One region of the Exiguobacterium sp. SH0S2 genome, then DNA from elsewhere that is predicted to be linked to it. Evidence: riboswitches for the same ligand, from Rfam matches in the RefSeq annotation. Region 1 holds a riboswitch; the other holds the start of a gene.
The links. Region 1 has a riboswitch for S-adenosylmethionine ahead of msrA (peptide-methionine (S)-S-oxide reductase MsrA). Riboswitches for the same ligand answer to the same signal wherever they lie in the genome.

Region 1 (6,337 bases):
GATAGAGCTGTTCGAGCACTTCGGGCAATGCCGGGGCGTCCCAGACGTCGCTCGGGCGAATCCCGTGGACGCGAATGTTGCCTTGGTCAAAGTCTTCCTCAGGATTGACGAGCAATTGGTTCGTCTCGACGACTTCACCGTCTGTAAGTAAACTCCAACCGACAGAGCAGATGCTCCGACTGTCGCGATTGGCCGTCTCGACGTCGATTGCTAGAATAGAATGTGGCATAAAAGTTCCTCTCTTCGTTAAAAATCTGTACAAAAAAAGTCTAACACAAGGTTAGACTGGAAAGCGATCATGCGGCCGAGAGGTGCCTACACGCCTCGGCGCAGCGCAAGCACGCCTCAGAGCAACGTTGGCAATGGTCGTATAAGTGACGCCCGCATTCGACGGCACACGTATCACACACTTGCGCGCAGAGCGCCGCGATCGGTCTTGTGAACGCAGAGTCAGTTTCGAGCGCGTTCAAGGTGAGTGTGGCGACTTCGGCACATTCTTTCGTCAACCGGATACATTCCGAGACCATCAGCAGGTCTTCTTCTTGTAAACATTTCGAGAAGCAATGGTTGCTCGCCCGGATACAATCGATCACGGCCAAAATCGTCTCTTCGACAGAGGCTCGGTTCATTGGAAGTCCCCCTTAAGATAAATGATGTCTTACAATCATTACCCGGTTCGTGTCGACTTAAACCGAGGCGGGGACACAAAAAAGCCGGCCCACATCAGTGGACCGACTTAAGGAATGGAGCATAGCGGGCTCGAACCGCTGACCTCCACGCTGCCAGCGTGGCGCTCTCCCAGCTGAGCTAATGCCCCGTTGGAAATTATTATATCATTCTAATAAATGATTTGGCAACAAGAAAAACGAAAGAAGTTTGAAAATCATTTTTTTGAAGTTTAATGAGCGCTAGAGCCGGGAAGAATAGACAGAATGTTATATTAAGAAAGCAGGTGCAACGTATGGAGATGATTTTGCTAGCGCTACTGCCCGCACTCATGTGGGGGAGTATCCCGCTTATCGTATCTATTGTCGGCGGCAAGCCGATTCAACAATTGATCGGCACGACGATCGGCGCGATGGTGATGGCGGTTGTCATCGCGCTCGTCTTCAAACCAGAGTTCACGACGCTCGCGATCGTGACTGGTTTCATTTCGGGTGTGTTCTGGGCGCTCGGACAGTACCTTCAGTTCCAGTCGTTCCAAATTTTAAGCGTCTCGAAAGCGATGCCGATCAGTACAGGGATGCAGCTTGTCGGGACATCACTGTTCGGAGTCATCGTTCTCGGGGACTGGAAGACATCGACCGAGCTATGGCTCGGCTTCTCGGCCCTCGTTTTGATCATCATCGGGGCCGTCATGACGTCATATCAACAAAATAAAGAATCGGACAGCAGTAGTGCTTTGAAAAAAGGGCTACTCGTGCTCCTCGTTTCGAGCATCGGTTACGTGACGTACGCCGTCCTGACCAACTACTTTGAAGTCGACGGCATCACCGCCATCCTACCGCAGTCACTCGGGATGTTCATCGCCGCGCTCTTGTTCAGCCTTCGTGAAAAAAATGTGAAAAAGTTTGATCCGAAAACGTTCAAGAACATCTTCGCCGGGCTTGCCTGGGGGATCGGGAACTTCGGGTTGTTCGTCTCGAGCGGAGAAGTCGGCATCGCCACGTCGTTCGCACTGTCTCAACTGAACGTCGTCGTCGCGACACTCGGTGGCATTTACTTGTTAAAAGAAGAAAAGACGTCGAAAGAACGTGTCTTCGTCTTTATGGGGATCGGTCTGATCGTGGTCGCTGGATTCATGCTCGGGCTCGCCAAGAGCTAAAAAAACGACGGGCATGGGGCCCGTCGTTGTCAGCTTGTCCACGTCTGGTCGATGAACTCGTCACGGCCAGATTGTTTCCGGTCCGCTTTATAGTGGGCCGGATTTTTTTTATGATAATCTTGATGATAGTCTTCGGCCGGGTAAAAGACGTCAGCCGGTAAGATTTTCGTCACGATCGGTTGTTTGAACTTTCCGCTCGCGGCGAGCGCGTCGCGACTCTGTTCTGCCGCCACGCGTTGCTCTTCCGTATGATAGAAGATGGCGGGCGCGTATTGTTGCCCGCGGTCTTGGAACTGGCCGCCGTCGTCGGTCGGATCAGTCTGAATCCAATACAATTCGAGCAGGCGCTCATATGAGAATTGAGAAGGATCGAACGTGATCTCGACGACCTCGTAGTGACCACTCGTGCCTGTCTTGACGTCTTTATACGTCGGATTGTTAACGTGTCCGCCTGTATAACCGGATACGATTCCTTCGATTCCTGGCTGTTCCTCGAACGGTGTCACCATGCACCAAAAACAACCACCTGCGAATGTAGCTTTTTCCAAAATAAAATCCCCCTCATGTTCATTCCAAAAAAACGCCCATGTCATCGACATGAGCGTTTTGTCATATCGTCCAAGGCGATGCCTTGCTGGAAGTAGCACCTTGCCGAAGCAGGTTGCTGTGAAGTCGTAGAGCCAGGTCTCTCGTTCACTCAAGATATCGATATGTAGTTGGTGACAGCATCATATCATCTGTCTCGTTTAAACGTCAACGATTTGGTGTGCGCCGAAGTTGAAATAGCGTGGCACCAACAATCAAGATAATGAGGGCGATGGACGCAGGGAATGCCCACGGCAAATCATCCCCGAACAATTGTAGAAAGAACAGGGCGAACACGGACAGTAAAACAAGGATGTAAGAGCGGGACATGGCTACCTCCAATAACGTTTCTTCTAGTGTAACAAGTTGCACATCCAATGGCGATAAAAACAAGGAGATTCGATGCATTCAGCGAATACCGAATAACATTGCCTATAAGGAGGGAATTGGATGCAAGACTTATTTGAACTAGACATCGAGACCGCACAGCGCGGATATAAAGAAGGGACGTTCACGGCCCGGGACGTGACGGCCTACTATTTGACACGGATCGCTAGCTTGAACGATAAACTGAAAGCGGTCATCCAAGTGAACCCGGACGCGTTGTTCGAGGCTGAGGCGGCTGACCGTGCCTACCGACGCGGAGACCGGCTGCCACTCCTCGGTATTCCCGTTTTACTCAAGGACAACATCGAGACGGCGGGACTCATGAGGACTACTGCCGGCGCCGTGGCGCTCGAGCATCACTTTGCCGGTCGTGACGCTGAACTCGTCCGTCGCCTCCGTGAGCACGGGGCGGTCATTCTCGGCAAAGCCAATTTATCGGAATGGGCCAATTTTTTGACGGAGGACATGCCGAACGGATGGAGCGGGGTCGGTGGCCAGACGCTCAATCCGTATGGTGACAATCTCGACGTCGGCGGTTCGAGTTCTGGTTCGGCGTCAGCGGTCGCTGCGAACTTGACGATGCTCGCTGTCGGCAGCGAGACGAGCGGGTCGATCATCCACCCGAGCGTCCATAACGGCATCGTCGGCATCAAACCGACGGTCGGGCTCATCAGCCGGAGTGGGATCATCCCGATTTCGCGGTCGCAAGATACGGCCGGTCCGATGGCGCGGACGCTCCGCGACGCGGTGCTCGCACTAGAAGCGATGTGCGGGGAAGACGACTCGGACCCGGCGACGACACATCTACCGGCCGGTCCACCGTACCGGACGTGTCTCGACGAACGTCAAGCCGTCGGCATGCGCGTCGGTTTCGTGAAGGCTGAACTGTCGGATGAAGAACAGACGCTCTATCAAGCGGCGCTGGCGTTACTCAAAGCGAGCGGGGTCGAGCTCGTCGAAGTCGACCTGCCGTCAAACGACGGACTTGACCAAGGCGACGTCCTCTACCATGAGTTCAAGCTCGGGATCGAGGCGTATTTGGCGACGACAGCGCTCCCGTATGAAACGCTCAAGGACTTGATGGACTGGAACAAGCTTCACCCGGAAACGATCCCGCACGGACAAGTTACGTTCGAGAAAGCGAATCAGTTATCAGGGCGTTTGACCGAGTCGAGCTACCTCGAGCGACGCTTAGCCGACGTAAGGCACGCGAAAACGGACGGCCTCGATCGTTTATTGATGGAACAAACGCTTCACGCCCTGGCGTTGCCACACGACTTGAATTACGATATGGCGGCGAAGGCAGGGCACCCGACGGTCACGATCCCATACAAGCTCAAACAGAGCGGGGCACCGTTCGGGCTGTCATTCACGGGTACGAGCTATGCGGAACGAGACCTCATCCGTATCGCCTACGCGTTCGAACGCCACGTGACGCGTCCGATCCCGCCTATGTAAGAACGTTGCACCTGTCGCTCACGTCCGCTACAATGGTACGTATGCGGATTGAAGAAAGGACAGATTACAATGAAATCATCTATATATGGGCTGACATTTGATCAGCTGTCGGACGCTTGCGTATCTTGGGGATACAGTGCCTACCACGCCAGACAAATATGGGACTCGCTTTACATCGACCGTGTCAGACGGCTCGACGAAATCGCGGTTCGTCCCGAAGTGCGCGAACAGCTTGAGGCGAACTATGCGCTGACGACACAAGAACTGTTCGTCAAACAAGAAGCGGGTGACGGCACGGTCAAATTCTTACTTAAACTGCACGACGGGCATTATATCGAAACGGTGCTCATGCGCCATAAGTATGGACGTTCCGTCTGTGTGACGACACAAGTCGGGTGCAACATCGGCTGTAGTTTCTGTGCGAGCGGCCTCTTGAAAAAAACACGCGACTTGACGGCGGGCGAGGTCGTCGAACAGATCATGACCGTTCAACACTATTTAGACGAGGTCGGTGAAGATGACCGCGTCAGCCACATCGTCGTCATGGGAATCGGGGAGCCGTTCGATAACTTTGATAACTTGGTCGACTTCCTCCGTGTCGTCAAAGACGAGCGCGGTCTCGCGATCGCTCCTCGTAAAATCAACGTCTCGACGAGTGGGCTCGCCGACAAGATCTACAAGTTCGCTGACCTTGACCTGCGCATCAACTTGGCCCTCTCTCTGCACGCGCCGAACGATGCGCTGCGGACGAGAATCATGAAGATCAACCGGGCGTTCCCGCTCGATAAACTGATGCCGGCAATCCGCTACTACGTTGAGAAGACGAATAAACGGATCACGTTCGAGTACATCTTGCTCTCGAAAGTGAACGATTTGCCGGAACATGCCGAAGAACTCGCGGCGTTGATCGATGACATCAAAGACAAGTCTTACGTCAACTTGATCCCATACAACCCGGTCAACGAGCACATCCAGTACGAACGGAGTACGACCGAGGACATCATGGCGTTTTACGACGTTTTGAAAAAACGGGGCATCAATACGGGCGTGCGTCTCGAGCACGGGACCGATATCGATGCGGCGTGCGGCCAATTACGCAGTAAACAAATGAACGTCGAAGGCGCCAAATAAACGAACGCTCCGAATCGAAACCGATTCGGAGCGTTTTTATCGTGCCCGGGCGTATAATGCGTCAGATGAGAAATATCTTTAAACATTTTTGTGAATGATGAATAGTCCTTACCCCCTCAGGGAATAGTCTTTTGATATCAAAGCAGAGAGTGGAGGCAATTCAATGGAGACAGTAAACGCTACGTTATGGATTCGAGTCAGAAACACGCTCGGGGAAGGGCCTTGCTGGGACGCTGAACTGAAGCGGTTCTACTGGGTCGATATCGAAGGGCACGCGCTCTGGTGGTACGATGAGAAAGAAGATGAATTATCTTCGTTTGATATGGGACAGCAGGTCGGGTTTGTCGTCCCTAAAGTGACCGACGGCGTGATCGTCGGATTGAAGGATGGTATCTATGAGTGGGATGAAACGTCGAAACAACTCGATAAACTCGTCGAACTTGATGACCCGGAAGGTGTCCTTCGCTTCAACGATGGGAAAGCCGACCCGTACGGTCGTGTCTTCGCCGGGACGCTCCACTTAAAAGACGAGTCTGAGCAGGCGACGTTGTTCCGCTTGAACCGCGACGGCACGACCGAGGTCATGTTGAGCGGATTGACGTTATCGAACGGGTTGACGTGGTCACCTGACCATACGTCGTTTTACCATATCGATACGCCGACCGAGACGGTTCGCAAGTTCCCGTTCGATTTGAAAACGGGCACGCTCGGGGAAGGTGAGGTCGTCATTGATTTCAAGAATGAGGACGGGTTCCCGGACGGCATGACGTCGGATGAAGACGGCTTTTTATGGATTGCCCACTTTGCAGGCGGGCGCGTCACGCGGTGGAATCCGGAGACGGGTGAAAAAGTGCTTGAAGTCATCGTCCCGGCGCCGAACGTCACGTCGTGTAGTTTTATCGGGGATGACTTAAAACAATTGGCGATCACGACGGCACGGGAAGGCATGGA
Region 2 (6,337 bases), on a different contig from region 1:
TAGATATATTCTAATCTTAATCTAGGCAATTTTTTATTTCAAGCGACTCACCTTATATTTCATTCTCAATAAAACATAAATGTTGAGAATGAGAATATCGGGAAATCAAGACATTATCCAACATTTTCCTCAACTTGAACCGAATTCGCTTGTTTTTCCCGTAGCGCGCCGGTGAAGAAGAAGGCGCCACACGCGGTCAGAACGGCTAGGCTCCCAAATACAGGGAGCGACGCGTTGTCGAAGCCGTCGAGCAGCAGTCCGCCGATGACCGGCCCGATCGATTGACCGAGTGCCGTCAACCCCATCGCCCCGAAATACGTGCCGCGCAAATGTTCCGGTGCCAAATCGTCTGTCAACACGTCCGTCATCGTGAACATGAGCACTTCCCCGACCGTGAAGATGACCATCGCGACGAATAGTACCCACACCTCGGCAGCGAAGCCGATTAACAACAGCCCAATCGAGAGCGTCGCGATCCCAAAGAACAGCGACTTGATTGGCGAGACGCGAATACCGAACCGCATGATCGGATACTGCACGATGAGCACGGTGATCGCGTTGACCGTCAACAGATAAGCGAATAGGCGCGACCCGTCACTAAATCCGTCGTGAAACGCGATGAACTGCGGCAACGTCGAATTGAATTGACTGTAGCCGATGATGGCGAAGATCATGCCGATGATGACGAAGCGGAACGTCTTGTCTTCTTTTAACACGCGGAACGTCTCCGTCAGGCGCGGCCGCACTTTGACGCCGTCCCCTTCTTCAAACGGATACTTCCGGAACAACGTCGAGATAACGAGGCCGTAAAGGACATAGACGGCGGTCACGACGAAGAATGCGCTCTTCGCTCCCGTAAGTGACAAGACGACCGCAAGCAGCGGTCCGATCGCCGCAGCGATGTTGATCATGAAGTAGCGCACGTTATAGACGATGACACGCTGGTCGGGTTGCGTCGTGTCGCTGATCAAGGCCCGAGACGCTGGTTCAAGGAATGAACGTGAAACGCCCATCAATACCGAAAATATGTAAAACCAAACGAGCTCCGTTGCGAGTGCGAAACCTGTGAACGTCAAGGCGTTCAAACCGATACCTATCAACATCAGCTGTTTGCGCCCGTAGCGGTCAGACAGCGTCCCCCCAAAAAAGCTCATAAATAGACCGGATAATGCCGACGTCGCGAACACCGTCCCGATCACGCTCGCCGAGAAACCGAGCGTCGCGAGATAAATCGCAAAAAACGGCATGACAAAAAACGTCGACAGCCGTGCAAAAAATGTACCGAACAAGACGCCAAGCGTCAGCGGATGAATGTGTCGTATGCTCACCCGGATCCCCCCTTTTTCTACATATAAATAGTTTACTTCTATTATTGAAGCAAAACCACTGCAAACAAAAAAGGCCCGGGATGTCCCGAGCCTAAAATCAATCATTATTTAACCGGTACGACCGCACCTTTGTACTCCTCCAAGATCCACTGTTGTGTCTCTTCTGATGTCAATACTTCAAGGAGTGCCTTGACGCGCTCATCGTCTTCGTCGCCTTCACGCGTGACGATCAAGTTGACGTACGGTGAATCTTCGCCTTCAAGAGCGATTGCGTCTTCGAGCGGGTTGAGTCCGGCATCGATCGCGTAGTTCGTGTTGATGAGGACGGCATCGCCTTCACCGTTGTTGAACGCTTGTGGGAGAAGTGCCGCTTCGACGTCCGTCTTGAACTCCAAGTTTTTCGGGTTGTCGACGATGTCAGCGACTGTCGCGTCTGTCGTCTTGCCGTCAGCGAGCGTGAGCAAGCCTTCTGTTTGAAGCATCGTCAAGATTCGTCCGTGGTCAGCGACCGACGAGCTCATGATGATTTCAGCGCCGTCCGGAAGCTCATCGAGTGATTTGTAGTCTTGTGAGTAGACACCGATCGGCTCGATGTGGACGCCGCCGGCTGAAGCGAATTTATAGTCTTTGTTCTCAGCCATTTGTGACTCGAGGTACGGCTCGTGTTGGAAGTAGTTCGCGTCGAGTTCGCCAGCTGCGAGCGTCTTGTTCGGGAGCACGTAGTCTTGGAACTTCTTGATTTCAAGCGTGTAGCCTTTTTCTTCATATTCGTCTTGGACGTGCTCTAAAATCTCGGCGTGTGGTACGTTCGACGCGCCGATGATGAGCGTCTTATCGTCGCCCGAGCCTGATTCCGAGTCCCCGCCGCCACATGCCGCGAGAATTGTGAGTGCTGATGCTGCTGTCAATCCGAGTACTGTTTTCCATGATTTCATTATAAAACCCTCCATATGATTGTATTTGATTAAGCTGATCGCTTATCGATTTTTGAGACGAGTCGATCGCCGATAAACTGAACGACGAAGACGATGACTAAGATCAATACGGTCGCGACGAACGTGACGTCGCTTTGTGAACGTTGGAACCCTTCGAGGAACGCTAAGTTCCCGAGACCACCACCGCCGACGACTCCGGCCATGGCCGTGTAACCGACGATGGCGACGATCGTCACGGTGATGCCTGACACGATGGCCGGGAGTGCTTCCGGGAACAACACTTTATAGACGATCTGCCATTTCGTCGCGCCCATCGACTCGGCCGCCTCGATGACACCGCGATCGACTTCGCGGAGTGCGAGCTCGACCATCCGTGCATAAAACGGGGCCGCACCGATGATGAGCGCCGGGAGCGCCGCCGTCGAACCGAGCATCGTTCCGACGAGAAGGAGCGTGAACGGAATGAGCAAGATGATCAAAATAATGAACGGGATCGAGCGGAACACGTTGACGACCGCACTGATGATCGTGTAAATCGGACGATTCTTCATCATGAGCGGTTCGTTCGTGACATATAAGAGCATGCCGAGGGCGAGACCGATGACGAATGTCGCGGCTCCTGCGACGAGCGTCATATAGAGCGTCTCCCACGTCTGTTCGAGCATGACTTGCCAATCTACATTAGGAAACATCGCTTTCTACCTCCACTTCCACTGCCTGCGATCGGATTGAGGCGATGGCCCGCTCGACTTCAGCCGGCTCTCCGATCAATTGGATGAATAGCGTTCCGAGCGCGCCGACTTGCGACTGCGTCACGTTACCGCCGATGATGTTGAAGCCGATGTCGTGCTGTTTCAACACTTCCGATAAAATCGGCTGTTCGGCCGTCTCGTTCAAGAACTTGAGTTTGACGATTTGGCCACTCGGATAACGTGCTTTCAAATGCTCGAACGTGAGCGACATGTCGTCGACGGCACCGATCTGTTTGACGAACTCTTTCGTGATCGGCTGTTCCGGATGTTGGAACACGTCCGCGACTTGGCCGGTCTCGACGACTTTCCCTGCCTCCATGACGGCGACGCGATGACAGATTTTTTGGATGACGTGCATCTCATGGGTGATGAGGACGATCGTCAGTCCGAGTTTCTTATTGATGCTGACGAGCAGTTCGAGAATCGAATCGGTCGTCTTCGGGTCGAGTGCGCTCGTCGCTTCATCGCAGAGGAGCACGTCTGGATTTGTAGCGAGCGCGCGGGCAATCCCGACTCGCTGTTTTTGACCGCCCGATAGTTGCGACGGATAGCTGTCTTCACGTCCGGCGAGACCGACGAGATCGACGAGCTCTTGGACGCGGCGTTTACGTTCACTGGCCGGTACCCCAATCAGTTCGAGCGGGAAGCTGATGTTCTCAGCGACCGTGCGCGACCATAATAAGTTGAAGTGTTGGAATACCATCGAGACGTTTTTGCGCACCCCGCGCAGTTCTTTCGGAGTGAGCTTCGTCAGCTCGCTCCCTGCGACGACGATCTCACCGCTTGACGGTGACTCGAGTCGGTTGAGCAGACGGATGAGCGTCGACTTCCCCGCCCCTGAATATCCGATTATTCCAAAAATTTCGCCGCTCTCGATTGTGAGCGACACATCATCGACCGCCTGGACTCGACCGTTCTTCGTGTCGAACCATTTGGCCACATTACGTAATTGAATCAATACCTTTCCCTCCTGACAACAAAAAAAGTACACACGTTTGAGCAAACGTGCGTACTTTATCGGTACGGACAACGATTGCTCTCATCTTCCAAGGTTCTCACCTTGCTGGAATTAGCACCATTTCGGATTGCTCCGCGGTTGCTGGGCGTCATAGGGCCAGTCCCTCAGCCTCTCTTGATAAGAGTGTTGTTTATTCGATTAGCTTTATAATAGCGACACATTATTTTCATGTCAAACTATTTTGTGCGAAAAATCAAAAAAAGGTGCCATCCGAGGATGACACAGAACGTAGCACCTTGAGTCACGGAAGGACAACCCATAGATGAAACTCTTTTGCCCGATCAGAGTGTTCATCCTTATATGGGGGATTCAAGCCATCCATCACTCGGCCTTAGAACGTACCATGCGGTTACGCGGTAGGTGTCCCTGCGCTTGATTTTTTTGGGGGACAATCGAAGGGAAGGTCCACCTAAAAGTCGCGTAAAGTGATGCACCGGCTGTTCTAAAACGTCTTGATGGCTGGAGAATCTCGTCCTATATTGTGTTCAAGTAAGATGTTGTAATGAATATACCATTCGTGAACTTTCTGTGTCAACTGATTATTTAAAATTTTCTGATTATTCTAATCATCCTATCTCATTTAACGAAAGATAGGACGTGCTGCACGTTTTGGAACGCATATAATCGGTCTTCGACTTGGCCGTCTTTAAGCTTTAACAGCGCCGGGACGCTCATGACTTGATACGCTTCTAACTCTTGCGGGATAAAGTTGGCGTCCTGCTTGTCAATCGCGAGTGTCGGGTCGACCGCTTCGACGACGGCGAGCATCCGCTCGGCCACAGCGCATGTTCCACACATCGGGGCGTATATATATAACAATCCGTCTGTAATCATTGTTCTCACCTCTTTTATAAGTATATGAATGTGAGCCGATCTGTTCAAAAGTTGTGCTCACCCCACGAATTTTCTGAATCGTTCAACATTTCCTGTTGACGCTTCACGAAAAGAGGCATAGTATGGTCATTAACTTTAACGCTTTCGTACATAACAGCGTATACGTAGAAAAGGACAGGTGAATCGACTTATGACGGAACAAACGAAACTGACAGGCAAACAATTTTTGATGAACGTATTGAACGGACTCAGTCTCGCTATTTTAATCGCCCTCATCCCGAGCGCATTGCTCGGTGAATTAACGAAAGCCATCTTACCGTATTTTCCGTCTTTGCAGTTCATCTTAGACGCGACGACGATCGCGATGCGCCTACTCCCGGTCATCATCGGTGTCACCGTCGCGATGCAATTCGGACGCTCGGCGCTCGAGGCCGGGACGATCGGTATCGCGACCCAGGTCGGGAGCGGCGCTATCCGTATCGAGGAAGGCGCGTTCCTCATGGCGGGAATCGGCGACGTCATCACGGCCGGCGTGACCGCCGCCTTCGCGACATATATGGTAATGCAGCTGTCGCCACGCTTAAAGACGTACACCGTCCTCGTTTTACCGATGACGGTCATCGTCATCGCCGGCGGAATCGGCATGTTCTTACTCACGTACATCTCACAGATCACGACGTACATCGGCACCGTCATCATGACGATGACTGAACTCCAACCGATCGTGATGGGCATGTTGATCGCGATGGCGTTCTCGCTCATCATCGTCTCCCCGATCTCGACAGTCGGGATCGCGACGGCGATCAGTCTGTCCGGTGTTGCCGCCGGGGCCGCTAACCTCGGCGTCGTCGCAGCCGGTTTTGGTCTCGCTATCGCCGGGTGGCAGATGAACGCGACCGGGACGTCGCTCGCTCACTTCCTCGGCTCACCGAAAATTCAAATGGCGAACTTCGTCCGTCGTCCGATCATGATGCTGCCGGTGCTCGCGAACGCGGCCATTCTCGGGGCGCTCGCCGGTATCCTTCGTATCGAAGGAACACCGATCAGTGCCGGATTCGGTGTCTCTGGACTGATCGGACCTGTCAACGCCCTGCACTTGATGCCAGGCGGCTTCGCGCTCTGGAACGTCATGCTCGTCATCGTCTTGTTCGGCCTCATTCCGGTGACGCTCGGGATTGTCTTCTACCGACTGTTCAACCGGACATCACTCATCCAGCCTGAACATTACCGCCTCGACTTCGACTAAATCAAAAAATCCCGGCTTCTCATAAAGAGAAACCGGGATTTTTGTTAGCCTTGAATCATCGCTTCATATTCTTCGGCTGACATGAGTTTGTCGACGTCCGTTGAATCGTTCAACTCGACTTCGATCATCCATGCGCCTTCGAACGGTGCTTCGTTGACGAGTTCCGGCGAATCCGCGAGTGATTCATTCACCGCCGTGATCTTCCCAGAGATCGGTGCGTACAG

Region 2: linked by a shared signal. The riboswitch ahead of EVJ21_RS10435 (methionine ABC transporter ATP-binding protein) and the one ahead of msrA (peptide-methionine (S)-S-oxide reductase MsrA) in region 1 are both predicted to bind S-adenosylmethionine.

Annotation. Positions count from the first base shown of each region.
Region 1 covers NZ_SJVB01000001.1:77,344-83,680, forward strand. Annotated here, with positions in the region: gene EVJ21_RS00390 (3'-5' exonuclease) at 1-229, opposite strand, end outside; gene EVJ21_RS00395 (four-helix bundle copper-binding protein) at 297-629, opposite strand; tRNA gene EVJ21_RS00400 (tRNA-Ala) at 745-817, opposite strand; gene EVJ21_RS00405 (GRP family sugar transporter) at 962-1,825, shown strand; gene msrA (peptide-methionine (S)-S-oxide reductase MsrA) at 1,855-2,373, opposite strand; SAM riboswitch class I at 2,435-2,534, opposite strand; gene EVJ21_RS15405 (hypothetical protein) at 2,579-2,740, opposite strand; gene EVJ21_RS00415 (amidase family protein) at 2,861-4,255, shown strand; gene rlmN (dual-specificity RNA methyltransferase RlmN) at 4,325-5,386, shown strand; gene EVJ21_RS00425 (SMP-30/gluconolactonase/LRE family protein) at 5,550-6,337, shown strand, end outside.
Region 2 covers NZ_SJVB01000003.1:350,511-356,847, forward strand. Annotated here, with positions in the region: gene EVJ21_RS10420 (MDR family MFS transporter) at 114-1,328, opposite strand; gene EVJ21_RS10425 (MetQ/NlpA family ABC transporter substrate-binding protein) at 1,433-2,263, opposite strand; gene EVJ21_RS10430 (methionine ABC transporter permease) at 2,293-2,955, opposite strand; gene EVJ21_RS10435 (methionine ABC transporter ATP-binding protein) at 2,945-3,973, opposite strand; SAM riboswitch class I at 4,052-4,157, opposite strand; gene EVJ21_RS10440 (thioredoxin family protein) at 4,610-4,867, opposite strand; gene EVJ21_RS10445 (PTS sugar transporter subunit IIC) at 5,058-6,113, shown strand; gene gcvH (glycine cleavage system protein GcvH) at 6,158-6,337, opposite strand, start outside.